DNA from 3 places in the Rahnella sp. RcJ3 genome. Region 1 is predicted to be linked to each of the others. Evidence: predicted binding sites of a transcription regulator. Region 1 holds the regulator's gene; each other region holds the start of a gene.
What was found. The regulator Fur, encoded in region 1, represses iron uptake genes when iron is present. The targets are predictions, from matches to a motif close to ATAATAATGAGAACNACTATCAA.

Region 1 (13,896 bases):
TGCGCTGGAAGGGATCACCCATTCGCTGTGTACGCTGGAATTCCAGGATAACCGTCGTCTGTACGACTGGGTTCTGGATAATATTTCTATTCCATGCCACCCGCGTCAGTACGAATTCTCCCGTCTGAATCTCGAATACTCCATCATGTCCAAGCGCAAGCTGAACCTGCTGGTGACCGAGAAGATTGTTGAAGGCTGGGATGACCCGCGCATGCCGACCGTTTCAGGTCTGCGTCGCCGGGGCTATACCGCGGCATCTATCCGTGAATTCTGCCGTCGTATCGGCGTTACCAAGCAGGATAACAACGTTGAAATGATGGCGCTGGAATCTTGCATCCGTGACGATCTCAACGAGAACGCACCGCGCGCCATGGCGGTTATCAATCCGGTTAAAGTGATCATTGAAAACTTTACCGGTGATGATGTGCAGATGGTGAAGATGCCGAATCATCCGGGCAAACCGGAAATGGGCACCCGCGAAGTGCCGTTTACCCGTGAGATTTACATCGATCAGGCTGATTTCCGCGAAGAAGCCAACAAGCAGTACAAGCGTCTGGTGTTGGGCAAAGAAGTGCGCCTGCGTAATGCGTATGTGATCAAAGCAGAACGTATCGAGAAAGACGAGGAAGGGAATATCACCACTATCTTCTGTTCTTACGATATCGACACGCTGAGCAAAGATCCTGCCGATGGCCGCAAGGTGAAAGGCGTGATCCACTGGGTGTCCGCGTCTGAAGGCAAACCGGCTGAGTTCCGCCTGTATGACCGTCTGTTCAGCGTCGCAAACCCGGGCCAGGCGGAAGACTTCCTGACCACCATCAACCCGGATTCCCTGGTGATTTCCCACGGTTTCGTGGAGCCATCACTGGTGGCTGCACAGGCTGAAATCAGCCTGCAGTTTGAGCGTGAAGGTTACTTCTGTGCCGACAATCGCTACTCAAGTGCTGAACATCTGGTGTTTAACCGTACCGTTGGCCTGCGTGATACCTGGGAAAGCAAACCCGTCGCGTAAGCCCTCAGTATGAGGTAATAAAAACGCAGTTCAGGCTGCGTTTTTTTTCGCCTGTTATTCTTGTCAGAGATGCCTTTTGTTTTTCGTCGCGAATTAATGTATTTCCTATGCTTACTTTTAAAACGTTGTGCCACAGCCGTTCATATTGCTGAAACGTTTAAACTGTAAGATGATTTTGTTTAATCGTATGTTTTAATTATATATTATTATAGTCCATTGCTTTAATCCTTTCCTGCATACCTCTGTAATGCTTTTTCATCTTTATGTGCACTTTGTCATATTTCGATAATTAATGATTAATTACTCATTGATAATTCGCGTCGCGAAAAATACTCTTGATGTTGATTTAACCGGTTACGCCTCTGGCGACCGCTTTTTATACCCGTTTGGGTTTTGCTCGTTTTTTTAGTCAACATGAGGAATCTCTATGCACAAGCACCGTAACAGGGGCAGGGGATCGGCTTACCTGAAACCTGCCATGTATTCTCTCGCCGGCACCTTACTGGGTGGCGGAATGATGTTTTCACAAGAGACCAAAGCAGCCGGTTTTATTGATGATTCCACACTGACCGGCGGTGTGTACTACTGGCAGCGTGAACGTGACCGCAAGGACATGGATCCGGCGAGTGACCACTACAAAGACTATACAACCAACCTTTCGCATTCTACCGCTAACCTGAACCTCGATTTTTCTTCCGGCTATGCCTGGGACATGTTTGGTATTGATATCGCAGCCTTTACGGCGATTGAAATGGCCGAGAGCAGCGAGAGCGGCCATCCCAACGAAATCGCCTTTTCTAACAGCAACCGCGCCTACGACGAAGATTACTCCGGGGATAAAAGTGGGGTCAGTCTTTATAAGGCAGCCGGTAAATTCAAATATGGCGGATTCTGGGGGCACGCAGGGTATATTCAGCCTACCGGACAGACGCTGATCGCACCGCACTGGAGCTTTATGCCGGGTACGTATCGCGGTGCGGAAGCCGGTTATAAACACGATTTCGGTGACCCGGGTGAACTGAGTTTCTCCTATATGTGGGCTGATGAATATAAATCGCCGTGGCATCTGGAAATGGATGATTTCCGCCAGAATGACAAGAAAACCGGCGTTTCTTATATTCATTCGCTCGGTGCGAAATATGATTTTAAAAATGACTTCGTACTGGAAGGCGCATTTGGCCAGGCTGAAAGTTATGTCGATCAGTACTTTGCTAAGGCCTCGTACAAAATGGATCTGCTGGGCAATCCGCTGACCACCAGCTATCAGTTCTATGGTGCAGAAGACCGCATCAGTGACAAGAATGATCCGAACAGTCTGTATGACGGTCTGGCATGGTTGCAGGCACTGACCTTTGGCTATACCACCGGGCAGTTTAACTGGCGTCTGGAAGGGACGATGGTGAAAGCGGAAGGGAATCAGGGCTACTTCCTGCAGCGCATGACCCCGACTTATTCTTCCTCAAACGGCCGTCTTGATGTGTGGTGGGACAACCGCTCGGACTTCAACGCCAACGGTGAAAAAGCAGTATATGCAGGCGTATTGTATGATCTGGCGAAATGGGATTTACCGGGCTTCGCGGTCGGTGGTTCGTACGTCTATGCCTGGGATGCCAAACCGAGCACCAACGCCGCTTATGACCAGAGCCAGCGTCTGAAAGAAAGCGCATGGAGCCTGGATGCGCTGTACACCATTCAGGAAGGGCGCGCCAAAGGGACGTTGTTCAAACTGCATTACACCCAGTACGACAACCATTCGGACATACCGAGCTGGGGCGGCGGTTACGGCAACATTTTCCAGGATGAAAAAGACGTGAAATTCATCGTTATCGCTCCATTTACTATTTTCTGAGGTCGCTATGTCGATGAATAAATTACTGATGATCATGGTTTCGGCTGTTTTGCTGGCCGGTTGTGCACCCACCGCCGATCAGGCACAAATATCCCAAACGCGGGAAGATTACCGTGCCTGTATCAATACGTCAGAAGGCAATCCGGACAAACTGGCATCCTGCGAGGTGTTACTGAATAAACTGAAACAGGAAAAAGCCCACCAGCAATTTGCAGAACAGGAGACGGTGCGCGTGGTGGATTATCAGCGATGTCTGACGGCGCGTAAAACTGGCGACGGTCAGGCATATGCTGCTGATTGCGGGAAAATCTGGCAGGAAATAAAAACGAACAATTCACCTAAGCCGTGAATCTCAGCAGCGAAACATACCCCGGCTTGCCGGGGTTTTTTATGCCTGCTATCCGGGCTCAATCTGCGTCGATATCAGACATAAAAAAACCGCTTTTCAGCGGTTAATTTAGTCAAAGCCTGTGCAGATTACTGCGCAGGTTTATCGTTGTGCAAAGAGTCATCTTCGCGGCAATCGCCTGCTTCACAGTGGCCGTACAGATACAGGCTGTGGTTGGTGAGCTTGATACCGTGTTTCTTAGCAATCTCACGCTGACGACCTTCAATATATTCGTCACGGAATTCGATCACACGACCGCAATCCAGACAGATCAGGTGGTCGTGGTGATGTTGCTGGGTCAGTTCGAATACGGACTTGCCGCCTTCGAAGTTATGACGGGTGACAATACCGGCGTCGTCAAACTGGTTCAGAACGCGGTAAACCGTCGCCAGGCCAATTTCTTCACCCATATCAATCAGTTGCTTGTAAAGATCTTCCGCACTAACGTGATGACCTTCCGGCGCTTGCAGCACTTCCAGGATTTTGAGGCGCGGAAGCGTGACTTTTAAGCCGGCTTTCTTCAGTGCGGTGTTGTTGTCAGTCATGCGGATTCAGTCCTGTTACTATGTGCTAATCAAGTTGAGGCATGCAGCCTGTGGCATCGGCGGCACAAAATTATTCGTTTAGTCTCTTCGTTTAACGCAATGTGCCAATTCTCGTCAACGACAGCCTGTTAATAAAGATCACAAATTGCCGGTCACATTTGGAATGCAACGACTTGATCAATAGAAAAAACAGAGGAACTCAGTGTACCTTGATACGACCGAAAGTTACAATTTTGTAGCAGTTAAATTGTTAATTTCAGTAATAGTTTGGCCCTTCAATTGTAGAATAAATCCTCAGGGCCAACAGGGTTTTTAGCCAATAATTTCAGAAAGGCTAAGTTCTTCTGTGATCTGTTTCACCCAGGCATCAACACGTTCGCTGGTCAGTTCGGGCTGACGATCTTCGTCAATTGCCAGTCCTATGAAGTGCTTATCATCCGCCAGGCCTTTAGATGCTTCAAAGTGGTAACCTTCGGTAGGCCAATGTCCGACAATCACTGCGCCGCGTGGCTCAATGATATCGCGCACGGTGCCCAGCGCATCGCAGAAATATTCGGCGTAGTCTTCCTGGTCACCGCAACCAAACAGTGCCACCAGCTTACCTTCGAAATCTATCTCTTCCAGCGTTGGGAAAAAGTCGTCCCAGTCACACTGCGCTTCACCGTAATACCAGGTTGGAATGCCGATAAGCAAAATATCGAATTTTTCCAGATCCTCTTTGCTGCTCTTCGCAATGTCATGCACCTCTGCAACATCTTTACCCAATTGCTTCTGGATCATTTTTGCGATGTTTTCGGTGTTACCTGTATCGGATCCAAAGAAGATACCTACAACGGCCATAAGATTACCTAACCTCTTGTTCTCAATGAAGTGCTCTGCAACGCAGGCAATAATAATGCAGATGATAGCAAACTCGTGCGGCGGAGAATATGCTTCTGCTCGCCTTCTTAACTGGGAAATAAGTTTATCGGGCAATATTTTTATGTGTTATCGCCTTTGTGTGCTTTCACCTGCGGCGAATTAACCTCAGGCTTAATAAGGTCAAAAGCAAGTTTGAGAAATAAGTCGTCACAATACTAAATTTCGAGAACATTCCGCCGATAGATGATTCGGGAGCAATCTCAACATAATAAAGAAATCGATGCCCGGAGAGGTGTTCAAACATGTCCTGGGGCACTTGCCTGCTGGTTACCTGTCTTGATTCTCCGCATCCCCGTCAATCCTCAGGCCAGAAACAGACATGTTTCGAGAGAGGCATATCGTGCAGTTTTTAAAAAATATCACCATCAGGGCCGCTTTATTAACCATTCTTGGCATCTTTTGCGTCATGTGGGCAGGTGTTTCCCTTTACACCGTCACCTCACTGGACACACTGACCCAAAATACCAAAAATAGTACCGAGCTGGTCAACAATATGGCGCTGATCAATAAAGGAAATGATCAGTATTTTCGTACCGTGACGCGCCTGAGCCGCGCCGTGGCACAGCTTCAGGCCGATCCGTCAAAAGGTCCGGAAATTTTTGATACCGCCAAACAATCACTCAGCGGGCTGACGCAGGCTCTGGCCAGTTTTAAAGCGGCACCGCATCCGGGGCTGGAAGATTCCTCCGTGCAGGAATTAATCACCAGTTGGGAAAATCTGATCACGCAGGGCGTCACGCCATTGTTCGACGCAGCCCGCAGCAAAAATACGGAGTCCTATAACCAGCTAGCCAATTCCACCGTGCCTGCACTGAGCCGCAGCTTTGGCTCATCAATGGAAAAAGTCAGCGGTCAGATCGCTGTCGATTTTGATGCGGCACAACGGCAATCCACCCATCTGACGTCATTTAGCAAAGTGATTCTGCTGACGGCATTTGGTATCGGGCTGGTGATTTTATTGCTGACTGACCGTTATCTGGTGATGGCGCTGGTGAAGCCGCTGGATAAAATCCGCGGTCACTTCGCGGTGATCGCCAGCGGCGATCTGACGTTTTATCTGGAAGAATTCGGTAAAAACTGCGCCGGTAAGCTGATTCCGTTGCTGAACGAGATGCAGTTGAGCCTGGTCAATACCGTTCAGACCATCCGCAACTGCACCAATCACATCTATCAGGGCGCGTCAGAAATTTCAGCCGGGAACAACGATTTGTCTTCCCGTACGGAAGAACAGGCGTCGGCGCTGGAAGAAACCGCTGCCAGCATGGAAGAACTGACGGCTACCGTTAAACACAATGCCGATAACGCGCATCACGCCAGCCAGCTGGTGATGGAGGCTTCCACCACCGCGCAGAAGGGCGGCAACATCGTGGCAGACGTGGTCAGCACCATGAAAGATATCTCCGGCAGCTCGAAGAAAATTGCTGAAATCACTTCTGTGATTAACAGCATCGCTTTCCAGACCAACATTCTGGCGCTGAATGCTGCCGTCGAAGCGGCACGTGCGGGCGAGCAGGGGCGCGGTTTTGCAGTGGTTGCCAGCGAAGTGCGCAATCTTGCACAACGCAGTGCGCAGGCGGCGAAAGAAATCGAGCAGCTCATCAGCGAATCGGTTTCCCGCGTCGACAGCGGTTCGAAATTGGTTGAAAACGCCGGTCAGACGATGAATGAAGTGGTGCGCTCAATTACGCATGTCACTGACATCATGGCGGAAATCGCCTCTGCATCCGATGAGCAAAGCAAAGGAATCAGTCAGGTGGCGGTTGCCGTCACAGAAATGGACAGCGTCACACAGCAGAACGCCGCGCTGGTAGAACAGGCGTCGCAGGCTGCAGTATCACTGGAAGAGCAGGCTTCATTGCTGAACAATGCCGTTGCTACGTTCAAACTTAAAGATAGCGTGACGAGCGTCGGTTCACGTCCGGGGAAGTCAATTTCCGCACCGTTATTGCGTCCGGATACCAGCATGCTTTCGGCGAAAAGTGCTGAAAACTGGGAAACGTTCTGAGCAGGAAGACGTGAATTAATATGGAATAAGTAAGAAAAAACAAACGGGTAGCCTGAGAGGGTTACCCGCTTTTCAATCAGCCTTCATGACCGTTAAGATGCGACAGCAGCATCTCTTCAATCAATTCGCTACGACTGATATTGCGTTCTTCTGCCAGCTTATTGAGCATATCAACAGCATCGGCATTCATTTTCAGCTCCACACGACGCAGGCCGCTCGCTTTATCGCGGCGTAACTGGTTGCGCTTATTGATCCTGAGCTGTTCATCACGGGATAGCGGATTTGTTTTTGGACGCCCCGGACGACGGTCATCTGCGAACAGATCAATCGTCGTGCGATCCAGTTGTTCTTTTGCCATAGGTAGCGGTACAACCAGGGAAGTTTTTACATCGGAAAACCGCAAGCCGGTTCCTGACGAGCGTTTCACACATTTCGGGCTAAGAAACCCTGACCCAATTCACCTCCCGCGACTCACTGTGAGTAAACGGGGCGGCAAAATTATAGCGCGCAATCATACACTGGCGCACCAGGGGTTCACAACGCCTGATTACCCTGATTTCATGATAACTTCTTAAGTTGTGCAGACTTTTTGCACAATTTATCCCCAGGATGTTAAACCTCAGGCCGCATCGATGAAACGGTGCACCGCGCGCAGTACTGCATCGGGTTTTTCCGCGTGCACCCAATGACCGGCTCCCGCCACCACATGCGCTTTGGCCTGCGGAAATTGTCGGGCAATCGCGTCGCGATATTCATCCTGCACATACGGCGATAGCCCGCCACGGATAAACAGCGCCGGGTGATCCCACGGAGGCACGTCTTCCCAGCCGGTAATAGTTTCGTATTCACTGAGCAGCACCGGCACGTTAAAGCGCCATTCTCCCTGCTGGAATGATTTGAGCAGGAACTGGATCACGCCGTCTTCCTTTATATACGTACGCATGCATTCGGTAGCGGAGGTACGGTCGCGGAGTCCTGCCTCGGTCACGGCATTAATCGCCGCAAAAATCTCATCATGGCGACGCACGTGATAATCCACCGGCGCGACATCAATGGCGATCAACTTTTCGATACGGTCGGGGATCAGTGCCGTCAACGCCATCGCCGCTTTCCCACCCATTGAATGGCCGATCACAATGACTTTTTGGAAACCAACAGCATCCAGCGTTTCCACTAAATCCTGCGCCATGGCGGCGTAAGACATTTCATCAGAACGTCCTGACTGGCCGTGATTACGCAAATCCACCTGTAACACGTTATGCTGTTGTCTCAGGTCCCGGGCCAGAATGCCCAGATTATCAAGGGTGCCGAACAATCCGTGGATGAGCAAAACCGGCAGTGCAGTGCTGTCAGCGACTTCAGATTCTTGCAGGCGATAATGTAATTTCATAGAGAAGTTCATACAGATAAACAATCTCATTAGGTTATCATGACTTGCGGATAATTTTTTAAAACAGAAAGTTTCTGCCAGATGCCTGAGCGGGATTTGACTACCAGGAGCAGAACGGGCCGGAGCCTGCATGCAGCAAAATCGGGAAGTTGTCTGGATTTTACTTCGCGGCGCAATTCCTCTGTTTGTTACTGCGTAGAAATTTGTATAATCCTTTCGAATGAATTAAGTAGAAAAACAGTACTGGATAAAGATGAAAACTATTGAGGTTGACGAAGAACTCTACCGCTACATTGCCAGCCACACGCAAGCAATCGGTGAAAGTGCGTCTGATATTTTACGCCGTATGTTGAAGTTTACTGCCGGTCAGACCGCTCCTGCCGTACCAGTGACCACTTCTGTTATCGCCGGAACTGTCGCGCAGGAAAAACCTGCCGCCGCCGCACCGACGTCGCGTGATAAAGTCCGCGCCGTTCGTGAACTGTTGCTGTCCGACGAATACGCAGAACAGACTAAAGCGGTTAACCGTTTTATGCTGATCCTCTCGACCTTGTATACCCTGAACCCTAAAGAATTTGCGACGGCGACCGACTCTCTGACCGGGCGCACGCGGACTTACTTTGCCGGTGACCAGCAAACCTTGCTGCAAAACGGCATTCATACCAAGCCTAAACACGTTCCCGGAACGCCGTATTGGGTTATTACGAATACCAACACAGGTCGCAAACGCAGCATGATTGAACACATCATGCAGCTCATGCAGTTCCCGACGGAACTGACTGACAAAGTTTGCGGCACCCTTTAATTTCAGCGTAAGGGAGAAGCGCCAGTGGCTAATCACCCCCGTGCAGGGCAACCTGCTCAGCAAAGCGATTTGATCAATGTGGCGCAGTTAACGTCACAGTACTACGTTCTGCAACCGGATCCGGCAAACACGGCGCATGCTGTGAAATTCGGCACGTCCGGCCATCGCGGTAGCGCGTTGCGTCACAGCTTTAATGAAGCGCATATTCTGGCGATTGCTCAGGCGATTGCCGAAGTGCGTAAAGAGCAGGGCACCACCGGGCCATGCTACGTGGGTAAAGACACGCACGCGTTGTCTGAACCGGCGTTTATTTCCGTGCTGGAAGTGCTGACCGCCAATGGCGTTGATGTCATTGTTCAGGAAAACAACGGGTTTACGCCGACACCGGCTGTGTCTCACGCCATTCTGACGCATAACCGTAACGGCGGCGCGCTGGCGGATGGCATCGTCATCACGCCTTCGCACAACCCACCGGAAGATGGCGGCATCAAATATAACCCGACCAACGGCGGTCCGGCGGATACCAACCTGACCTCCGTGATTGAGAAACGTGCTAACGCATTGCTGGCCGCGAAACTGACAGGTGTGAAACGTCAGTCTCTGGATCTGGCGTGGAAAAGTGGTCATCTGACAGCGAAAGATTTGGTTCAGCCGTTTATCGAAGGGCTGACCGACATCGTTGATATGGCTGCGATTCAGAAAGCGGGTCTGAAACTGGGGGTGGATCCCCTCGGCGGTTCCGGTATCGAATACTGGAAACGCATCGCGGAGCATTACAAACTGGATCTGACGCTGGTGAACGATGAAGTCGATCAGACTTTCCGTTTCATGCATCTCGACCACGACGGCGTGATCCGTATGGACTGCTCGTCCGAATCCGCAATGGCGGGTCTGCTGGCGCTGCGCGATAAATTCGATCTGGCCTTTGCTAATGATCCTGACTATGACCGTCACGGTATCGTGACGCCTGCGGGTCTGATGAACCCGAACCATTATCTGGCGGTGGCGATTCAGTATCTGTTCCAGCACCGTCCGCAGTGGGGCAAAGACGTTGCCGTCGGTAAAACGCTGGTCTCAAGTGCGATGATCGACCGCGTGGTGGAAGATTTGGGCCGTAAACTGGTGGAAGTGCCGGTTGGTTTCAAATGGTTCGTTGATGGTTTGTTTGACGGCAGCTTCGGTTTTGGTGGCGAAGAAAGTGCAGGGGCTTCTTTCCTGCGTTTCGACGGCACGCCGTGGTCTACCGACAAAGACGGCATCATCATGTGCCTGCTGGCGGCGGAAATTACTGCCGTTACCGGTAAGAACCCGCAGGAACATTACAATGAGCTGGCTGCCCGCTTTGGCGCACCAAGCTACAACCGTATTCAGGCACCTGCGACTCATGCGCAGAAAGCCGCGTTGTCTAAACTTTCTCCTGAACAGGTGAAAGCCGACACGCTGGCCGGTGACCCGATCACCGCCCGTCTGACCAACGCACCGGGCAACGGCGCGTCCATCGGCGGCCTGAAAGTGATGACCAAAAACGGCTGGTTCGCGGCCCGTCCGTCCGGTACAGAAGAAGCTTACAAGATTTATTGTGAAAGCTTCCTCGGTGCTGAACACCGTGAGCAAATCGAGAAAGAAGCGGTAGAAATCGTCAGCAAAGTGCTTGCCGACGCTAAATAAGCCGTTCTCTGCTTCTCATCAAAGGCGCTGATTATTCAGCGCTTTTTTTTTGTCCATTTTTTGCCGGAAGTTCAGACATCAAAAAGAGTTATCTAAATGCATTTTTCGGCTTGCCAGTTTCTGAAAACCGATCTAGTTTAGATATATCGAAATGATTCGATATATCTAAATGGGACATAAATTATGTTTAGCAAAATGTTTGAAGGCCGCCATCGCGGTCACGGTAGCCGGGAAGAAGGGCATCGCGGTCATTGCCGTCATGAATCAGAACGCAGTGATCACAGCGAGCGTCATATGTTACGCCGTGATGGTCGTCATCGTGGGGAAGACAGGGGTGAGGAAGGGCGTGAACATCGCGGGCGTGGCGATGGTCGTCGGGGTGGTCGTGGCGAGCGCGGTGTACATCGTCTGTTCGAACACGGTGATTTACGCCGCGTCCTGCTGGCGCTGGTGGCGAAAAAACCGAGCCATGGTTATGAGTTGATCAAAGCGATTGAAGAGGCATCGTCAGGTCTTTACGTACCAAGCCCTGGCGTGATTTATCCGACGCTGACGCTGCTGGAAGAGCAGGATTTCCTCGAGCCTGTCGCCACAGGTAATGGCCGGAAAAGTTATCAGATCACCGAAGCCGGTAAAGTGGAACTGGCGCAACATCAGGCGGTGGTTGATGTGATTTTTGCCCGTCTGGCTGGCGCGCAGCGTCCGCGTGAAAACAACCTGGCAGAGGGCATTCATGAGTCGATGCACCGCCTGAGGCATGCACTGCGCGGTAACATGATGCGTGCGGATTTAACGCCGGAACAGGTGGTGCGGGTGAGTGCGATTTTGCAGCAGGCTGCAGAAAGTCTGGAAGCCGAATTTGCCGAAACCAAACCGCAGACTGACGAACCTAAGGCATAAAGCGATAGCCCACGCCGGTTTCGGTCAGTAAATGACGTGGCCGGGTGGCGTCGGCTTCCAGTTTCTGGCGCAAATGCCCCATGTAGATGCGCAGATAATGGCTGTGTTCGACGTAATTCGGGCCCCATACGTGGCTCAGTAACTGACGCTGAGTAATGACTTTGCCGCTGTTCGCCAGCAGTTCGGCCAGCAGACGAAACTCAATCGGCGTCAGATGACAATCATCACCGTTACGCTGTACGCGCCGGTTGATCAAATCTACCGTCACATCAGAAAACGTCACCAGCGGGCTTTCCTGCGCGCTGCCCGTATGGCGGCGCAGGGCCACACGAACCCGCGCCAGCAGTTCACCGACGCCAAACGGCTTGGTGAGAAAATCATCGGCACCGGCATCCAGCGCGGCAATTTTGTCTTCCTCACGGGTGCGTGCCGACAGCACAATAATCGGGATGGCGCTCCAGTGGCGCAAATCACGAATATAGGTCAGGCCGTCACCGTCTGGTAATCCGAGGTCGAGAATAACCAGATCCGGTTTACGCGTGCCGGCCTCAATCAGCCCGCGTTGCAGCGTTTCACTTTCAAACACCCGCAGGCCTTCCGCCTCCAGTGCCGTACGCACAAAGCGGCGGATCTCTTTTTCGTCTTCAACAATTAAAATATTTATCGGGGATGCGCTCACGATACCTCGTCGATGTCTGATTCCATGTCACTTTCCATCTCCGGCGATGCCTCGAGCGGCAGCCTGAAACGAAAACGCGCACCGCCGTTCGGGCCATTTTCCGCCCAGATCCGTCCGTCGTGCACCTCAATAATGGCACGACAAATCGCTAATCCCAACCCCACACCCGGAATGGCGGATTCTTTATTACCGCGGGCGAATTTTTCGAAAATGGTGTGCTCGGCGCCAGCCGGAATACCAGGGCCGTTATCCCAGACTTCCATCTCCAGCCATTCATCCAGCGGCGTGGCTTTAATGCCAATTGTCGCACCGGTTCCGGCATATTTATGGGCATTTTCCAGCAAATTGATCAGCACCCGTTCAATCAGGCTGGCATCGCAGTTAACCAACACCATTTCCTTCGGCAAATCAATTTCGATGTTGTCGTGCGCCAGTACGGGTTCGAGCATCCGCAATGCGCTGCCGGTGATTTCTTCCACTGACTGCCACTCTTTGCGCAAATTAAATCCGCCGGACTGAATGCGCGCCATATCCAGCAGATTATTCACCAGCCGCGTGGTGCTCAGCACCTGCTGGCGGATCTGGCTGGCCTGCGGTGCGTGCTTCGAGCCCTCCGACGCCAGATCCAGCGTAAGGATTTCCGCCTGCCCGAAAAGCACCGTCAGTGGGGTACGTAAATCGTGGGAAAGCGCTGAAAGCAGCGAGTTGCGCAATTGTTCGCGTTCGGTTTCCAGCCGTGCCGTTTCCGCGCGGGCAGCCAGATGCAGACGTTCAAGCGCATTGGCAATCAGCACGGTAAAGGTCTGCAACAGACGCTGCTGTTCAGGCACTAACAACTGACGGATATTCGGCGGTTCGACCGCCAGCAGGCCGCGTGATTCGCCGGATGCAATCAGCGGCAGAAGCTGGTACGGCACGCCAGGCAGGGTATCCGTGCCCGCACCGGCTGGCAGTTTTTTGTCGAAACTCCAGCGGGCGATAGCGTCATCCACCACAATCGAGGTGATTTCACCCGCAGGCTGCGCCAGTTCACCGTTCTCCTGCGGCAGCAAAATGGCGGTTTTGGCATTCAGACTGGAAGAAATAAAGTGGCGGCTGGTCTGCGCGATGGCTTCCGGCGTCAGCGACTGGCTCAGCCCTTTGGACATTTCATACAGATGCTGCGCACGCTTTTCACGGTGACGGGCGATACGCGCCTGATAACGCACCCCTGCTGTCAGGTTCCCGATCAGTATGCCGACAGTCAGCATCACGCCGAAAGTCACCAGATATTGCGCGTCAGTCACCGCCAGCGAGCCACGGGGTTGCACGAAAAACAGATCAAAGCTGATGACGTTAATCACCGCCGCCAGCACCGACGGCCAGCGGCCATAAAACAGCGCGACAATCACCACGCCGAGCAGATACACCATCACCAGATTGGCCTGATCGAACGTCGGCACCAGCCATTGCGACATCACGGTGATCACCGCGCACAGCGCCACGGCCAGTGCACAGCCCCACAACTGGCGACTGAAGCGATCAGCAAACGTGCGCGAGTCCTGCTCTTTGCGCAGGGGCGTGACCGGTGCATCTTCCAGCCCGACGACGATTAAATCGAGATCGGGCGCGATTTCCGCCAGCTTATCAGCAAAACTGGCGCTGAATTTCCAGCGCTTTTCACGGCGTCTGCCGGTCATGATTTTGCCCAAACGATGTTCGCGGGCGTAACGCAAAATCGCCTGTTCCTCCTGC
Region 2 (4,825 bases), on a different contig from region 1:
GCAATAAACGTGAACGCGTCACCGGTACGCCCAGCGCACAGGCGGCATCATCGCCCATTTCGAGCAACCGCATCGGAGCGGATAAGCAACGCGCCAGCATGCAGGCGACGATAATCATCCCGGTCGCCGGCAGGCTTTTCTCCCATGTGATGCCATTGAGCGAACCGGCATTCCACAAGCCAGCCGTCAGCGCCGATTCCAGCGAGGCGTGAATAATCAGCCAGGTATTGACCGCAATCAGCAGCGCCCGTACGCCGATACCGACGATAATCAGGCGGAACGTTTCGATGCCCTGACGCCATGCCAGGGCGTATACCACCAGTGCGGTCACGACGCCGCCTGCCATCGCGCCGGGGAGAAGGTCGCCCGCAGCGCCATTGAACAACACGATAATCAGCAGAACGCCGGTATACGCGCCGGTGTTAAAACCGATAACGTCCGGACTTCCCAATGGATTGCGCAGCAGCGACTGAAAAATCGCGCCGCTGATGCCGAGTGCGGCACCGAGAATCATCGCCATCACCACGCGCGGCAGACGCCATTGCGTGACAATAATGCTCAGGTTTTTCGGCCCGTCGCCGAGCAGGGCGCTGACAACCTGCGACGGCGTCAGTGCCAGTGTTCCGCTACCCAGCGCGTAAACCGCCAGCAGGAGCAGGCATAACACCAGTCCGCAGGCGGTCAGAAAGGGGCGCGACAGCAGCAAAGGTTTTTTCAGCGGGCGAGGTTCTGTAAGAGTCTGGCTCATGGTTAACCTCTGTGTAATCCACCGGGACGGCGTACCAGGAAAATAAGCACCGGCGCGCCGATAAAGGCGACCACCACGGAAACCCGCAATTCTCCGGTAACCAGAAAACGCCCGGCGATATCGGCTGCCAGCAACAGCGTCGGGGTTAACACCAGCGTCCACGGCAGCATCCAGCGCGGATCCGCACGACAGATCCAGCGCGCCATATGCGGCACCATCAGGCCGACAAAGGCGATGGGGCCGACAGCCGCTGTGGCGCTGCCGCACAACAACGTAATCGCCAGTAATCCCAGCAACTGCGTGGTCGCGATTTTGGTGCCGAGCGCCGTCGCCAGTTCGTTGCCCATCGTCAGATTATTCAGGGAACGGGCCATCAGTAAGCTCAGGGCAACCGCAAAAGTCACCGGCGGTGTGATGGTTTTAATCACGGTAATATTGCGGATATCCAGCGAGCCAGCCTGCCAGAATCGCAACTGATCGTAGACGGTCGGGTTGAGCAGGGAAATCCCCGAAGACATGCCTTCCAGCACAGCGCCGAGCGCGACGCCCGCCAGAGTTAAGCGTACCGGATCCAGCTTTCCGCGTCCCAGCGCGCCGATCATGGCGACCAGCAATGTTGCCAGTAAGGCACCGGCAAACGCGAACCACAAATAGTGGCTGACATCCGTTGCGCCAAAAAAGGCGATACCGATAACCACCGCGAAAGCCGCACCCGCATTAACGCCAAGAATACCGGGATCAGCCAGCGGATTGCGGGTGAGGATTTGCATCAGCGCACCGGATAATCCGAGCGCCATCCCTGCCAGCAAACCGGCCAGCGTGCGCGGCACACGGGCATCGGTGACAATCACGCAGTCCGCCCCAGTGCACTGGCCGTTAAGCGCTGACATCACGGTGCCGGACGCAAGCGATTTCTCGCCCAGCACCAGACTCAGCGCCATCATCAGGCAGAGCAAAAACAAGGCAACCAACAGCGCTGTGAGATTTTTTATTGAGCGGGACATCAGTGAGTTACGAACAGTTTTTCAAGCTGATTCAGCATGTTGCTGGCGCTGTAATAATCGAGTCTGAACGTGTCGTCACCCATGGCATACACGCGCCCGGCCTGCACGGCAGGTAACTTCGCCAGAAAAGGATTGGTCAGCAGCCGTTGTGCATCAGGCTGACTGGCGGAAAATAACAGCAGCGTCTGGCCGTTCATCGCCTCCGGCATTTTCTCACCGGCAAGCTGGATGATGTCATGGCGTTTGCCCTGACTGTAACTGGCGGCTAAATTCAGCGGAACCGGCGCGAGGCTGAATCCTAACTGCCGGAGCAACTGACCTTGCGGTGACGCGGGCGTCCACAGATTGGCGCTTTTGCCATCTGATCCATAAACCAGCGCGGACACCGGCTGCGGTGGCAAATGTATCGCTTTTTTCAGACTGTCTTCACGGGCTGAAAACTGCGCGATAACCTTGGCGGCATCGGTTTCTTTACCCGTCGCCCGGCCTAATTCGGTGGCGAGTTCCTGCCAGCTTTTATCGTCGTAATTGACCACCATGACCGGCGCAATGGCCGACAGCTGATCATAGAGTTTCAGTGCGGAATCCCCGCCTGTGGCGGCAATAATGATGAGATCCGGTGCCTGTCCGGCAATGGCTTCAGCATTCGGTTCGCCGATATAAAGCCGCTGCACACCGCGTTGTTTCGCGACATCGCCCCACTGGCGGAAAAAGCCCTGAGCATCGGAAACCCGATTATTGGGCGCAGTCGCCCCGCTGGCGATAACCGGCGCATTAATCGCCAGCAATGTGCCGGTGACGGTGACGCTGGTGGAGACAATCCGCTGCGGCGGCTGTTGTAATGTGATGCTTCCCTTTGAGGTCATAACTTGCCGTGGCCAGCCTTCTGCGAAAGCCTGCGTGGCGACAAGCAGCGATAACAACAGCGCAACCATCCCTGAAAAACGGCGAAAACCAGCCCTTGTCATTGGATCCATTCCTGATTCTTTAATGTTAATGGTTATCATTATTATATGCAGGGCGTATGGGGTCAATGACGAGAGAGGCTCAATCCGTGTAAAAGTCAGGGGAAGACAGGTATTCACGCAACAAAAAAGCCACTCTGTATGAAGTGGCTTAATCGTTTGAATCTTAAGCTAAAATTTGGTGGCCCTTGCTGGACTTGAACCAGCGACCAAGCGATTATGAGAATCATGTAACCCATTGAAAAACAATGTCTTAACGGTATATCAATGGGTTGCAATGTGAATATCAGTCAATATACGGCAATATCTCTATCTTAGTGCGACAATTTTGCGACAAAGAGTACTTATTGAAAAAGTTGTTCCTTAAGTTCAGATGGGATCAACATGTTCAACATTTGATTTTTAAACCCCTTTTCAGTAGCAGCCCGTTCCTCTATGATTTTCACAACTTCTTTAAACCATTCTTTCTCGTCAACCATTTCTCGATCTAACCTATCATTCGCATAACGATGCTGTAAAGAATAGGTTACATGTCTCCATTGAGATGTTGGGTTTAATAGCCATGTATTAACAAAAACTTCTGCAGGAATTCCCGAAAGAATTGGTATTTGGTAATATTCGCCTGTCTGGCCATTATCATATCCAATAATTTTTGAGAACCTAACGACGTCACTTCGTAAAGTTTCCATAAGTGAATTTTGGATAGCAGGTTGCTGATCATTAAAAGACTTTTGACGCACACTTTTCAAGTAAACTTTAACTCGCCCCGCATACTCTTTGTAATCATCCTCAGTCCAATAACCATAACCGTTATAATTACTATTATTTCTATAAGGATCGAATTTAATTTCAGTTGGCTCCATTTCACCTCTAGAGTAAATGTCATCAATATATTCTTTACATTTTTTCTCAATGTCTTCATAAGATAGATTTATCTCATTTATATAGGACATCAGGAACATGAGGTGGAAAAGATGTAACATTTCACCAGGAATAATTAACCTTCTATTTTCAAAGTCTTTCTTAAGGCCTTCAGTTGCTTTCTCTAATATGTCATTTTCATAGTTATAATAATTATAAGCGATTATCCAGTTTGGAGTGCTTCTTGCCTCAGCAAAATGAGATGATAAGTTCACAGAATCGCAAATTCCCTTTCTATTGAAATTCCCATTAAAGATAGAGTTGATTAAGTCATCGTTAGTAATAATATTACTACCAAGCAAAATAGGCGCATACTTATCTATGGCTTTTTTTATTCTTACGTCAGACTCCGATGGTAACTCCTCTTTTTTGTCCGTTTCTATCATAGGGAACATATTAATTTTTGCCGCTTTTTTATTAAAAAGGTGATTTTTAAATTGATCACTTCTGATAATTAAATCACTTTCTTTGATTCCCCCTGACCTAACTTCATAAGTAATGGCTAAGAATAAAGAAAATAATTCAGCTATGCAGGGTTTATTTTCTTTATGTTTATCCTCTAATATTGAATAAAGTTGTAAACAGTCATTTATTGTATGTTTGAGTATGCGTAAAGATTGTATTTTAGAAGTGAGAAATATACTTAGGATTAATTCTTTAAGGTTTTTTTTAATCGGGTCGTATTTTTTGAGTTTAGTAAATTCATCAAATGCCTGTTCAATATCTGGTAGAACTTTTAATGTTAGCCCAAATAATTTTTCTTTCGATAAAGAAAATAATGGGTCGCTTTTTTTATCGTTGCAAATAACAATAACCCGACACTCATGATGTTCGACATACTTGTTTATTACCCCTAAGGTGATATCTAAGTCAAGTTGGCACCTTTCTAAGTCATCAAAAACAATAATTTTATCTTTCTTTACGAGTTCATTGCTGTTTGAGTTCATTAGTGCTGAAACAAACCGTCCTAGACTTAAACGTAATCCATATGCACCGATATTGATACTGTTAAATTTCTCAGTAATGGATTTAAGTTTTTTTTTCTCTGGATTCATCACACCGAAAATATTAGCTTGGATATCTATTTCAGAGGATAGACCATAGAGGCTTATATAATATATGGAATCTTTTGAAAGGTAGTTTGTTATTGTGTAAGTTTTACCAGAACCCCAGTCACCAGTGATTAA
Region 3 (13,896 bases), on a different contig from region 1:
CATTATCGACTGTCCGGTTTCGCATACACCGTTAATTATCCCGCTGGGTAACGGTTGAATCTCCGGTGCTCCATGGCTCTTCGTTCCACAGGTATTGAAGGCCATCGGCTAATCCGCCGCGCCAGCTCAGCGCATCGTGACCGGCATCGACCACGCGATAATGCACGCTGTTTTTGGTGCGGCTCAGCAGCTCATCCATCTGATTATTCACCTGATAAATCAGTCGTTCATTGCTGCCCGCTTCCATGAAAATTTTCAGATGGCTGGCAGCCCCCAGCCCGTTACTCACCGCACGCAGTAACAAATCCGCCTCGTCAGGATTTTCATCCTGCTGCGATTTATTACGTCGCGGCCACCAGAAAGAACCGGACTGACTGAGTACCAGACCGAAGCACTGCGGCCAGTGCAAACCGGCGTACAACGCTGACAGCCCGCCAAAGCTCTGCCCCGCCACCACTGTTTTGTTCGCATCGCTGCTGTGCGGTGCGAGCGTCGCCACGGCGGGCAATAACTCCTCCTGAACGGCCAGCCAGAAATCTGCATTACAGGTCAGTTCGCGGCTGCGGGTCTGTGTATCGATCACATCAATCAGCACGTAGACGGCCTGCGGCAATGTGCCTTCCTGCGTCAGTTGCATCAGCGGCTGCCAGACCGGCATCTGCTGCGCCCAGAACTGGCCGTCGAGCAACAGCGCCAGCGGGCGCGATGCCGGATCCTGGCTTTCGCCGGTAGTGTAGATCCAGACCTTGCGCCGGTTGCCCAGACGCGCACTGTTCCACTGATAGGTTTGCAGTTTTGCCGGTTTCTGTGGCAACGCGGCACCGTGGAGATCAAACTCCCGCCAGGCAGGCTGCGGCAATGCGTCGGGCATATGCAAAGGCGACAGCGCGTGAGATTTCGCCCCCGGCCACGGCTGATTCGGATTCAGCGGGTCATAAATCGCATGGGCGAACATATCTTTCCACCATTCCCGCGCAGCCAGCATGGCGGTATAGGCATCGGGATCCTGCGGGAACTCTCTGCCGGGCCTGGTGCGCGGGATCAGGCTGTAACTGCCGCGCCAGCCGGAGCGCAGCGTAATACTCAGCGACCAGACATCGGTTCCCGCAAGTCTTTGCAGGCTTTGCGGCGGTAAAGACTGATGGTGATCGGTGATGCCATTGATGTTGATCCACACCCGCTGGAAATCCGATGTCGCCTCACTGCCCTGCGGATCCCGCCAGAAGAACGTCACGTTGCATACATCATCATTCAGCCGTTCGATCAAGGGTGAACCCTGCGCTTTAATGTCTTTCCACCATTCGGCACTTCCCGCCTGAGAGCTTGCTAACATCGCCTGCGCGGTGGGTTTTTCCGGAAACTGCGATTTCATCATGTTTACGCTTTACAGTCTTTTGGCAGTGAGAGAAGGCATAATTTGCAGAATGATTGACCTGCTTCCTGAAAATTATGAATGGGAATCGTATTGATAATTGTTTGCATTTGCAATAGTGTGTTACCGCCCGTAAACGGGACGATAAAAATACACACACAACAGGCCATCCTCCTGTTCACTAAATCTGTTTTGCAGGAACGGATGGATTTCAGGGCAGAATCCACTATGAAAAGCAGGCTACCACACTATTCTCTGGCAACCTTAATCGGGCTGGGATCAGCACTTTCTTTGCCCGTCAGCGCGGCAGAAAGCACCATACCCCGCACAACAGACGCCAGCCAGAACACCGCAGAAACACAGGAAGACACCAGCGACACACTGGTTGTCACCGCCGCACAGCAAAACCTTCAGGCTCCCGGCGTTTCCACCATCACTTCTGATGAAATCCAAAAACGCCCTCCGGCACGCGACATCAACGAACTTATCCGCACCATGCCCGGCGTAAACCTGACCGGTAACTCTACCAGCGGCCAGCGCGGTAATAACCGCCAGATCGACATCCGGGGTATGGGCCCGGAAAATACCTTAATCCTGATCGACGGTAAGCCGGTGAACAGCCGCAACTCAGTGCGTCAGGGCTGGCGCGGTGAGCGTGATACCCGCGGCGACACAAGCTGGGTTCCGCCCGATATGATCGAGCGCATCGAAGTGATCCGCGGCCCGGCGGCGGCGCGTTACGGTAACGGCGCGGCGGGTGGCGTGGTGAACATCATCACTAAAAAAGACACTCAGGAGTGGCACGGTTCCTGGAATACCTATCTGAACGCACCACAACATAAAGACGAAGGCTCGACCAAACGTACCGATTTCAGCCTCTCCGGCCCGCTCAACGATCAGTTCAGTTTCCGCCTGTTCGGTGGCTACAGCAAAACGCAGGCTGACGCGCAGTACATCAACGACGGTCATCAGTCTGAGCGTACCGGCACCTATGCTGACACCGTTCCGGCAGGTCGCGAAGGCGTGATCGATAAGAATATCGACGCCCTGTTGCACTGGGATTTTGCCCGCATGCAGTCACTGGAATTTGAAGTGTCCAACAGCCGTCAGGGCAACCTGTACGCAGGCGACACGCAGAACACCAACACCAGTGATTTGGTGAAAAGCATGTACGGTGAAGAGACTAACCGCATTTACCGCCAGTCCTACTCGGTGACCTACAAAGGCGCATGGGATAACGGTGTGACCACCAACAACTACGTGCAGTACGAAAAAACCCGTAACTCGCGCATGGATGAAGGGCTGGCGGGCGGTACCGAAGGCATCTTCTCTGACGAAGACTTCAACACCATCGCTCTGGGCGACATTCTGGCGCACAGCGAAGTCAGTATTCCGTTTGAGCTGGGCGTGCCGCAAACCGCGACGTTCGGCACTGAATGGAACCAGCAGAAGATGAAAGATCCGTCTTCCAACACGCAGGCTATGCTCGGCGGCGCGATTGCCGGTACCGACAGCACCAACCGCAGCCCCTATTCTCAGGCAGAGATTTTCTCGCTGTTTGCCGAAGATAATATTGAGCTGACCGACAGCACCATGCTGGTGCCGGGTCTGCGTTTCGACCATCACTCCATTGTCGGCAATAACTGGAGCCCGTCGCTGAACCTGTCTCAGGAACTGGGCGACGATTTCACCCTGAAAATGGGTATCGCCCGCGCCTATAAAGCGCCGAGCCTGTATCAGACCAACCCGAACTACGTGCTGTACAGTAAAGGTCAGGGTTGTGCGGCCAGCGGCGGCGGTTGTTATCTGGTGGGGAATAAAGATCTGGATGCGGAAACCAGCGTTAACAAAGAGATCGGGCTGGAATTCCACCGCAACGGTTATCAGGCGGGCGTGACCTATTTCCGCAACGATTATCGCAACAAAATCGAATCCGGTTATCTGCCAACCGGCACGTCCTCCACCGGCACAACTGATGTATATAAATGGGAAAACGTGCCGAAAGCCGTGGTTCAGGGGCTGGAGGGCACGCTGAATATTCCGGTCAGCAGCACCGTTTCCTGGAATAACAACGGCACGTACATGATTGAAAGTAAAAACAAAGAGACCGGCGATTATCTGTCGATCATCCCGGAATTTACCATCAACTCCACGCTGAGCTGGCAGGCGACGGAAGATCTCTCTCTGCAATCTACCCTGACCTGGTATGGCCGTCAGAAGCCGAAGAAATACAACTACAAAGGTGAAGCCGTCACCGGCAGTGAGAAGAATGAAGTCAGCCCGTATTCTGTGGTCGGCATGAGCGGCACCTACACCGCGACCAAAAATGTCAGCGTCACGGCGGGTATTGATAACGTCTTCGACAAACGCCAGTTCCGTGCGGGTAATGCCCAGACCGTGGGTAATGCCACCACCGGCGCCTATATGTACGGCGCAGGCGCGGCAACCTACAACGAACCGGGCCGCACGTTCTACATGAGCCTGAATACGCACTTCTGAGTATGTTGTCCGCATAAACAAAGCCACCTGCAAAGGTGGCTTTGTTGTGTCTGAAACCTGACTTTGGGCTTACAGCACGCCCTGCGCCAGCATGGCATCAGCGACTTTGACGAAGCCGGCGATATTTGCGCCACGGACATACTGCGTCTGCTGGCTTTCGCCGCCGTATTCGACACACGACTGGTGAATATCCAGCATGATGTGACGCAAACGCGCATCCACTTCTTCGGCTTTCCAGCTCAGACGCGCAGCGTTCTGCGCCATTTCAAGACCTGACGTCGCCACGCCACCGGCATTCGCCGCTTTGCCCGGTGCGAACAACACGCCCGCGTCGGTGAACAAGTCGGTCGCTTCAATCGTGGTTGGCATATTCGCGCCTTCGGCCACCGCTTTCACGCCATTGGCGATCAGCACGCGTGCCGCATCCGCATCCAGTTCATTTTGCGTGGCGCAAGGCAGCGCGATATCCACCGGCACGTTCCACGGCTGCTGCCCTTCAAGATACGTCAGTCCGAGTTTTTGCGCGTAATCGGCTACGCGGCCATCGCGGCTGGCTTTGATTTCGGTCAGCAGCGCCAGTTTCTCAGGAGTAAAGCCTGCTTCATCGACGACAGTACCGTTAGAATCTGACGCCGTAATCACCCGTGCACCCAGTGACATGGCTTTTTCAATCGCATATTGCGCGACGTTACCGGAACCAGACACCGCCACGCGCATGCCTTCGAAATCCAGGCCATGGCGTTTAAGCATCGATTCAGTGAAATAGATCAGGCCATAACCTGTGGCTTCCGGACGGATGAGACTGCCACCGAACGACAACCCTTTGCCGGTGAACACGCTGGCAGTGTTGTTGGAGAGTTTTTTCATCATCCCCGCCATATACCCGACTTCACGCCCGCCGACGCCGATATCACCCGCAGGCACATCGGTATCCGGCCCGAGATGACGGTAAAGTTCCAGCATCAGCGCCTGACAGAAACGCATGATCTCGCCTTCGCTTTTGCCTTTCGGATTGAAATCACTGCCGCCCTTCCCGCCGCCCATTGGCAACGTGGTCAGGGCATTTTTAAAGGTCTGCTCAAAACCGAGGAATTTGAGAATCGATAAATTGACCGACGGATGGAAACGCATGCCGCCTTTATACGGGCCGATGGCCGAGCTGAACTGTACACGCCAGCCACGGTTAACCTGCACCTGATTTTTGTCATCCACCCACGCGATACGGAACTGAATGACACGTTCCGGCTCCACCAGACGTTCGAGTAAAGCAGAACGGCGGTATTGCGGATTTTGTTCGAGGAAAGGCCATAGCGTGGTCATAACTTCACGTACGGCCTGGGAGAATTCGACCTGATGCGGGTCGCGTTGCTGAACTGAGGATAAGAACTGTTCGAGGGATTGAATCTGATCCATTAAGGTAAAACTCCGTTTGTAAGTGATGTTGTCTTTTTTATTTACTGCTTATTTTTTGACTATGCATCGACTGACAAGCGGACATCAAGCAATTTATTTCCCAATAAAAACCCTAAGATTTACGACCTTCCAGCTTCAGTAACAACAACTTGTTGTCCAGCCCGCCAGCAAAGCCGGTTAATTTCCCGGAAGCACCAATCACCCGGTGACACGGCGCCACGATAGAAATCGGGTTGCGGCCATTGGCCGCGCCCACGGCACGAACCGCTTTCGGGCGACCGATACGACGGGCGATCTCGCCGTAGCTGCGCGTTTCACCAAACGGAATTTCCAGCAACGCCGCCCAGACTTCTTTCTGGAATTCGGTGCCGGTGAAATCGAGTTCCAGCTCAAAACGGGTACGCTTACCGGCAAAATATTCGTTCAGCTGTTGTTCGGTTTTCAGCAAGATCGGAAACGACGGGTCTTCAATCATATCGCCCAACGGCACGCGCCCGTCGATTTCACATTCCCACAAAATGGCGGTCAGCTTATCGCCTTTCGCCGCCAGTGTGAGTAACCCGACCGGCGATGCCATCCGCTTGAATCTGTTTTCCATCAGTCCCTTCCTCTGCAAGTTTTACGCCCCACACTTTACCGGAAAGGCAGGAACTGACGAAAATTATTTCAGGCCCAACTGTGCGCGAAGTTCCGCTTTCGCCGCGTCGAATTCGGTTTTGAAATCTGGCTGTTCTTCCATTTTTTGCGCGATCAGTGCAGCACCGGTGCGGCTCATCACGGTATCAGAACGGTAATGGAAACCCGCTACCAGACGGTTTTCGGCGTAACCGGCCGCCCGGGTGAACAGCGCGTTGCGTTTTTCCGGCACCATTTCGCCCAGCACCGTCGCCATCAGATAGCCGATAGTAGAATGACCGGAAGGCCATGAGCCGGATTTGGATTTTTTCAGCAGCGGATGAATTTGTTCATCGAGCATATAAGGACGCGGGCGGTTAAAGGCTTTCTTGGCGTAATCGTCCACCACGTCTTCGGTCGCCACAATACGATCAAACAGCGCAGCGGTTTTCGGCAGTTTCGCGGCATCAAAGTCCGGCCCCATCACATCGGCAAAACGCCAGACGTTTTCTTCAGCATCAGCAATCGCCACTTTTTCCTGCTCCGGCGTACGGGTGGCCTGAATTTCCAGCAATTCTTTCAGTTCCGCTTTGGTCTGCGCCGAATCATCCGCCGGTGGAGCGGGCAGATATTTCGTCAGATCCAGTTCCTGGCTGGTGATAAAGGGTTTGGCTTCGTCAGCCGCCTGAACGACAAAAGTGGAACCGAGGGTGAAAAGCAGCAGAGCAACGAGGGACTTACGCACGGGAAAACTCCTGATATTAGTTTGAATATCAGGAGAGTAGAGAACAAGTGTGACGCTTAAATGACAAACATCAGCCGAGCAAACCGAGTTTTCCGGTCAGCTTGCGCACCACTTTCTTTTTACCCGCCAGCGCAATGCCCAGCAGTTGCAGGTTGTCCGTCGGCACAACAGACACCGCTTCGCGAAACGCGGCGTAATCCGTGGTTTGCTGTCCTTCGACCGGAAAAATAATTCCGTCCATTTCGTCATCATGAAGCAGGTGCTGATGAAGGTGCGTGAGCTGTTCGCTGTCGGCAACCAGCACGCTGATGCCAATCGGGATCAGCCCCGGATGCACGCGGTTATCAGCGTCAATCAGCGGCTCGCCCACCAGCGACGGATGGCGTTGCCCGAGCGTCAGGGCCAGAACGGCGGCGGCATTGGCGGCATGTCCGGCGGCAAGTTGCTGGTTGATGACAATCACGCAGCGTTCCGGTGACGAAGGCAGAATGGTTGCAGGCGTATTCATGATGGCAGGCTCCGGTTCAGTTGAAACATGAGCTTAACCCGTCACTTTTTCTCAATCTGGAAGATTTGTGCACAGACGCCGGTAATGTGCTGGCGTGAGCTGATAGGCGCGGCGGAACCAGCGCCCGAGATGGCTCTGATCAGCAAAACCTAAATCAGCCGCCACGTCAGCCGGTGTGCGCCCGAGCGCCAGCCCTTCACGGGCGCGGGTCAGTTTCAGCTGAATAAGATAGGCGTGCGGCGGCAATCCGAATTCAGCTTTAAACGCACGGCTGACCACAAAGCGGCTTTCGCCGGTCGCCGCTGCCAGTTGTTCGAGGCCGATGTCTTCGTGCAAGTGGGCATGCAGATATTCCCGCGCCTGATGCGCCAACCGCGACCAGGGCGCATGCCCCTGAAGTCGCGGCGGCTGCCAGGTGAGATGGCCGCCCAGTGCACAGAGCAAGCCGTCGAGCGCGGTCTGGCGGACAATGCGCAGGTCTTTGCCGTGCAGCGCCTGAAAAGCCCGTGACGTCGCCTGCGCCAGTTGCGGATCCTGCGCTAAGGTATTTTCGAAACTCGGATCACCGGCCGGAGAAAGGGAATCGCGCCGTGCCGCCAGCTCGCGGCTCAGCCATTGCGGATCGATATACAACATGTGATAGGTAAAACCGCCGGGCTGCACCGCATCGCCGTCATGGATTTCGCCCGGTTCGAGCATAAAGACTTTGCCCGGCAGGCTTTGATGTTTCTGGCGGCGACAACTGAACTGCTGCAAACCGTACTGAGTGACACCGACCAGATAACTGTCATGCCAGTGGGGATCGTAAGCATGGCCTTCGAAATGGGCGTGGATCGTCTCGATCCCGCTGTCTTTATCTTTCGATAAATCGACCCAGTTTGCAGACGCCATACATCCCCCGCTGAATGAATTAACAACAGGGTAACAAATAGGCGGAGTGAATAAAACTCGGTGGGTTTAAAACCCCCTCCCGGCCTCCCCCTTCGCAGGGGGAGGAGCTGAAAAAACTGCCAGCTTTTTCTCGGGGGAGGCGCTGAAAAACTTAGTGTTTCACGCTTTCAATAAAGGTTTTACGGGCGGTTTTGGAACCCAGACGTTCGGCTTCGTCCAGCAATTTCAGGGCTTTATCAACGTCCCCTGCTTTCACTGCTTTCTTAATCGCGTCATTGAAGTAGGTTTCTGAATCGCTGAGCATTGGCTCGCTCGGTTTTGCCGGTGCTGCGGCAGGCGCAGGCGCTTGTGTGCTGCCGACGACGACCGGTGCAGCGGCTGCTGGTGCGGAAGACGGGAAGATCTGACCAATCATCACGTTACCGGTTTTCTGCTCGGCAGTGACTTTCAGGCTCAATGTGCCGGTCGGGGTATGACGGGCAATCGGATCCGGGATATCCGGCACCGCGTTACCCACGCCCGCAGCGAAGGCTTTCGCCGGGTTCACCATCTGCGTGGTCTCAGCTAAGTCCTGACGGGTGGTGTACACCAGCAGATAAATTTGTTTCTGACCCAGTGCCGGCGTCAGTTTCAGTGTGCCTTCCAGACGATCGCTCGAGACGATACCTGGTTTCTGATACGGGAAATAGCTGGAAGGGTAAAACGCAGCCGGACGCATCTGCTCATCCAGCACCAGAACATTTGGCGCATACACGGTTTTACCGGTCGCGATACTGGTCAGCGTAATTTCAAGCGAACCCCGGTCAGCAGGTAAAGCGAATGCCCCGACGGCGCCCTGAATCTCACCCTGATTAATTTCAGCGCTGGACGTACCCAGCGTTACATCCTGCGTCACTGGCGGAACCAGCGGCGTCCATGAAAGGTTGCGTAAGGTCTGGCTGGAAATAGCCGGTGCAGTATTCGCATCATTTTGCGCAGCGTTCACCACCGCAGGGGCAGCAGCCAACAGGCTCAGCGACAGACACAGTGACAGCAGATTCTTTTTCATTATTGTTTCCTTTGAAATCACCATGAAGGCTGGCGGTCATCAGCGATAATCCGCCAGCCAGCACATCTTCTTTACTGCGTTTTTTTAAAGCTTACATTGCCATTTTTCCAAACTCTTTCGGGTTGCCGGAAGGCGGCAAGCGTCCAAGTCCCCGGGAGCGTAGACAACTACGTGACCGGGGCGAGGACGCGCAGCCAACGCATCGGCAGCGCGAAGGAGGAAGGAAAAAATTACCACCAGATTTCCATTTGGGCGCCGAAGGTTATTTCGTCGTCATTACCACGGCTGTATGTGGTCGTGCTGGTGTCGTTCATCGCTAAGCCATTGTTTGCGCCGCTGTCAGTGTCGTAGCCCCATTTTTCATCCCAGTTCGCATAAGTGGCAAACACGCGGATGGCCGGACGTGACCAGATGCTGTCGCCCGCCTGCCATTGTTGCGCCAGGGTGACTTTGTACTGGCCGTTTTTGTCGCCGGTACGCTGGGATTTCACGTTGTCGTAACCGACTTCCAGCAAGGTGCTCATGATCGGGGTCCATTTGTACATCGGACGGACACCGACGGTGTACCAGGTGGTGCCGTTGTTGTTATCGCGGTCAACGTCCTGATACATCGCCACGTACATCAGGCTCCAGGTGTCGTTGAAGTCGATAGCACCGTGGTCGAGCACACGCACCATGCTGCCGTTGTTGTTGATGGCAGCACCATTCGAGTGGCCGTTCGCCGCGCCCTGGCCCGGATCCGTCATGGAATCTGCGGCATATTGCAGCACGAATTTGTTATAGCCGTTGTAAATACTTTGCGTATGTTCCGCAGTGACCAGGAAGCCGTCTTTGGTCGCATCGTCAGCCAGTGAATAACCATCACGCGCGTTAGCACGGCCATAATCCACCCCTAACTCCAGCACACCGCCCGGGTTAGTTTGCAGGCCTGCCAGACGCACGTCGAACACGTCGTTGGAGGTAGGCACTTCATTACGCTGGTCAGCGATATAACCGTATGAACCGCCGCTTTCGGTGTTACGGGTGGCGGCCAGAGACAGTTTACCGAAGCCCAGATCGATGTCTTCCAGACCCGCACCAGGACCTGAAATATCCCAGTAGTAGAAGTCGATCATGTGAACGTCATGACGTTGGTAGAAACGCTTACCGGCCCACATAGTCGAACCCGGCAGCCATTCGATCAGGTTCTTACCCTTCACGTTTGCTTCGCGGAAAGCCGGATCGGTTGACTCCCAGTCGTTCTGTTGAGAAACGGAATACGCCACGTTGGTGTCGAAGTAGAAGCTCTTATCCCCTTCTTTCCACACTTCCTGACCCAGTTTCAACTCTGCATACGTCTCACATTCGTTACCGAGACGGTATTTGCTGTCTGCACCTGTCGCTTTGAAACATTGCTGCTCGCCGCCGCTGCCGGTCCAGCCAATACCCGAACGGGCATAACCTGTGAAATCCACCGCCATTGCTTGTGTAGAAAGGATGCCAGCAGCCACTGCCAGCGCCAGGGAAGAACTACGCATTGTGATCATCATTTTCTCCTGTAGGGGATCGCGTGCTTTCAAACACCAGGTTCGGGGTGTAACCGGCGACATGCCGTTCCGTCTTCGCGGAACAGATGGCAGCGGTGTGGCGGCAAACCGATGGCGAATGTTGCACCTTCTTCTACCAGCACCACGTCGTTCTGGCGGTACACCAGGTTCTGACGAATTGCCGGAATTTGGATGTGGATCTGTGTTTCGTTACCCAGTTGCTCGACGACCTGCACTTCGCCGGAAAGCGTCACTTCAGCGACGTCGCTTGGCAGAAGATGTTCAGGGCGGATACCCAGTGACAGGTTGCTGCCGACTTTCACGTCGGTCCCTTCCACCGGCAGCCAGACTTGCTGGCGGTTCGGCAATTCGACCTGTACGCGCGCAGGCTCAGCAGCGGTGACTTTCACCGGCAGGAAATTCATTTTGGGTGAGCCGATAAAACCGGCGACAAAGCGGTTGGCAGGATAGTGATACAACTCGAGCGGCTTACCGACCTGCGCGATATGCCCGGCATCGAGCACCACGATTTTGTCGGCCAGCGTCATCGCTTCGACCTGATCGTGGGTCACGTAAATCATGGTGCGTTTCAGGCGCTTATGCAGGCGTGAAATCTCAATACGCATCTGCACACGCAGCGCAGCATCTAAGTTAGAAAGCGGTTCATCGAGCAGAAAAACCGTCGGCTCGGCAACCAGCGTACGCCCAATCGCCACGCGCTGACGTTGTCCGCCGGAAAGCGCTTTCGGGCGTCTGTCCAGCAAATGCGCCAGTTGCAACACTTCGGAAACCTGATTCACCCGCTGATTGATCTCGGCTTTTTTCGCCCCCGCCAGCTTCAGGCCGAAGGACATGTTTTCTGCCACAGACAGATGCGGATAAAGCGCATAAGACTGGAACACCATGCCGATGCCACGATCGGCGGGCGGCACTTCATTCATGCGTTTATCGCCAATCTTCAATTCACCGGACGTGATGTCTTCCAGGCCTGCAATCATGCGCAGCAGAGTGGATTTACCACAGCCGGACGGCCCGACGAACACCACAAACTCGCCTTCTTCTATTTCCAGGTTGATGTCGCTGGAAATCACGGTGTCGCCAAAGGCTTTGTACACGCTGTTAAGGGAAACGCTCGCCATCCTGAACTCCTGTACTTGCTGCCAGCGAGAAAACTCAATGCAACGAAGAGTGAAGGATTAGCCGGTAACCGTAATCATCCGTAACAAAGTTTTTCATGGGGGAGGAGCAGGGAGGATGACGATTCACCGCAACCGGATGAAAGTTCACAGCAAAAATCAAATTCGTGATCTGAATGGCAAAAAACGAACCATATTTTTGAGTGATGAACCACATAACGCCTGAGAGTGTCGGTGGGATCACATTCTGAGAGGTGGGGGCGTAGAGGGGGGGATGATGAAGCTGTGACAGGTTAAATCCACACTGGCGTCGTACCCTGTCTTTTCCGTCTCAGACGATAAAAAAACCGACTACAAAAGGATTGGATTATGACCCTCAGCATTAAAAAGATTGTTAAACACACACTGGCACTCTCGGCGCTGGCTACGCTGGTGTTGTCATCTTCCGCGTTCGCCAAAATAGAAGAAGGAAAGCTGGTCATCTGGATCAACGGTGACAAGGGCTATAACGGCCTGGCGGAAGTCGGTAAGAAATTTGAAAAAGACACCGGCATTAAAGTCACGGTAGAACATCCGGACAAGCTGGAAGAAAAATACCCGCAAGTGGCAGCCACAGGCGGCGGCCCTGACATCATCTTCTGGGCGCATGACCGTTTTGGCGGCTACGCACAATCCGGTCTGCTGGCTGAAATCAGCCCGGACCAGACCTTCAAAGACAAACTGTTCCCGTTCACCTGGGATGCGGTCACCTTCAACGGCAAGCTGATCGGCTATCCGGTCGCGGTTGAAGCGCTGTCACTGATTTACAATAAAGACATCATTAAAGAAGCGCCAAAAACCTGGGAAGAAATCCCGGCGCTGGACAAAGAGCTGCGCGCCACAGGCAAGAGCGCCATCATGTGGAACCTGCAGGAACCGTACTTCACCTGGCCAATCATCGCCGCTGACGGCGGTTATGCGTTCAAGTATGAAAACGGCAAATACAACATCAAAGACACCGGCGTGAATAACGCAGGTTCACAGGCTGGCCTGCAATTCATCATCGATCTGGTGAAAAACAAACACATCAACGCCGACACCGATTACTCCATCGCTGAAGCCGCCTTTAACAAAGGCCAGACCGCAATGACTATCGACGGTCCGTGGGCGTGGTCAAACCTCGACAAGAGCAAAATCAACTACGGCGTGACGTTGCTGCCAACGTTCCACGGCAAGCCGTCTAAACCGTTCGTCGGCGTGCTGACAGCCGGTATCAACGCCGCCAGCCCGAACAAAGAACTGGCGAAAGAGTTCCTGGAAAACTACCTGATCACCGACGACGGTCTGGCCGTCGTGAATAAGGACAAACCGCTGGGTGCCGTGGCGCTGAAGTCTTATCAGGAGAAACTGGAAAAAGACCCGCGCATTGCTGCCACCATGGCGAACTCGAAGAACGGTGAAATCATGCCAAACATCCCGCAGATGAGCGCCTTCTGGTACGCAGAACGCAGCGCCATCATCAACGCGGTGAATGGCCGTCAGACCGTTCCGCAAGCACTGAAAGATGTAGAAACCCGCATTACCAAATAATGCCTGCGTTTTAGCTCAATGAACGGTACGGAGCCAACCTGCTCCGTACCGCCACTACAAGGATTGTCCCTATGCCAGTAGCCAAAAAAAGGCCGTTCAGCAATGCGCTTAAGTGGCTGATCATCGCCCTGCTCGCCTGCTTTACCGGTTATCTGATCGTGCTGATGTATGCGCAGGGTGAATACCTCTTTGCCGTTCTAACCCTGATCCTCTCCGGTGTCGGCTTATACATTTATGGCAACCGCCGCGCGTATTCGTGGCGCTACGTGTACCCCGGTCTGGCCGGGATGTCGTTATTTGTGTTGTTTCCGCTGATCTGCACCATCGCGATTGCCTTCACTAACTACAGCAGCACCAATCAGCTGACCTTTGAACGTGCGCAGTCCGTTCTCATGGGACGTGAATTCCAGGGCGGCAAGGTGCTGAATTTCGCACTCTTCCCTGCGGGCGATAGATGGCAGCTGGCACTGACGTCGGCGGATAACAGCGAGACGCTGGTTTCCCCGCCTTTTGCTTTCAACGCTTCCGCGCCGCAAACGCTGGACATGCTGCCGCAAACCGCGCCATCGGCTGA

Region 2: fepB (Fe2+-enterobactin ABC transporter substrate-binding protein) is a predicted target of Fur. The motif match lies at 2,743-2,765, and genes of this name have one in related genera.
Region 3: DXU84_RS13395 (TonB-dependent siderophore receptor) is a predicted target of Fur. The motif match lies at 1,466-1,488, and genes of this name have one in related genera.

The regions. Positions count from the first base shown of each region.
Region 1 is NZ_QSNX01000001.1:291,618-305,513, forward strand. It holds gene glnS (glutamine--tRNA ligase) at 1-1,012, shown strand, start outside; gene DXU84_RS01360 (OprD family outer membrane porin) at 1,491-2,861, shown strand; gene chiQ (ChiQ/YbfN family lipoprotein) at 2,875-3,210, shown strand; gene fur (ferric iron uptake transcriptional regulator) at 3,339-3,794, opposite strand; gene fldA (flavodoxin FldA) at 4,107-4,634, opposite strand; gene DXU84_RS01380 (methyl-accepting chemotaxis protein) at 5,056-6,720, shown strand; gene ybfE (LexA regulated protein) at 6,797-7,078, opposite strand; gene ybfF (esterase) at 7,340-8,122, opposite strand; gene seqA (replication initiation negative regulator SeqA) at 8,364-8,915, shown strand; gene pgm (phosphoglucomutase (alpha-D-glucose-1,6-bisphosphate-dependent)) at 8,940-10,583, shown strand; gene DXU84_RS01405 (PadR family transcriptional regulator) at 10,767-11,483, shown strand; gene kdpE (two-component system response regulator KdpE) at 11,473-12,162, opposite strand; gene kdpD (two-component system sensor histidine kinase KdpD) at 12,159-13,896, opposite strand, start outside.
Region 2 is NZ_QSNX01000009.1:89,373-94,197, forward strand. It holds gene fepG (iron-enterobactin ABC transporter permease) at 1-748, opposite strand, end outside; gene fepD (Fe(3+)-siderophore ABC transporter permease) at 751-1,752, opposite strand; gene fepB (Fe2+-enterobactin ABC transporter substrate-binding protein) at 1,752-2,720, opposite strand; gene DXU84_RS13425 (hypothetical protein) at 3,062-4,825, opposite strand, start outside.
Region 3 is NZ_QSNX01000009.1:74,460-88,355, reverse strand. It holds gene DXU84_RS13405 (ATP-binding cassette domain-containing protein) at 1-58, shown strand, start outside; gene fes (enterochelin esterase) at 32-1,375, opposite strand; gene DXU84_RS13395 (TonB-dependent siderophore receptor) at 1,601-3,871, shown strand; gene gdhA (NADP-specific glutamate dehydrogenase) at 3,941-5,284, opposite strand; gene DXU84_RS13385 (methylated-DNA--[protein]-cysteine S-methyltransferase) at 5,397-5,882, opposite strand; gene DXU84_RS13380 (phosphatase PAP2 family protein) at 5,946-6,644, opposite strand; gene DXU84_RS13375 (DUF2000 domain-containing protein) at 6,715-7,152, opposite strand; gene DXU84_RS13370 (AraC family transcriptional regulator) at 7,204-8,043, opposite strand; gene malM (maltose operon protein MalM) at 8,195-9,091, opposite strand; gene DXU84_RS13360 (maltoporin) at 9,322-10,620, opposite strand; gene malK (maltose/maltodextrin ABC transporter ATP-binding protein MalK) at 10,647-11,756, opposite strand; gene malE (maltose/maltodextrin ABC transporter substrate-binding protein MalE) at 12,123-13,322, shown strand; gene malF (maltose ABC transporter permease MalF) at 13,394-13,896, shown strand, end outside.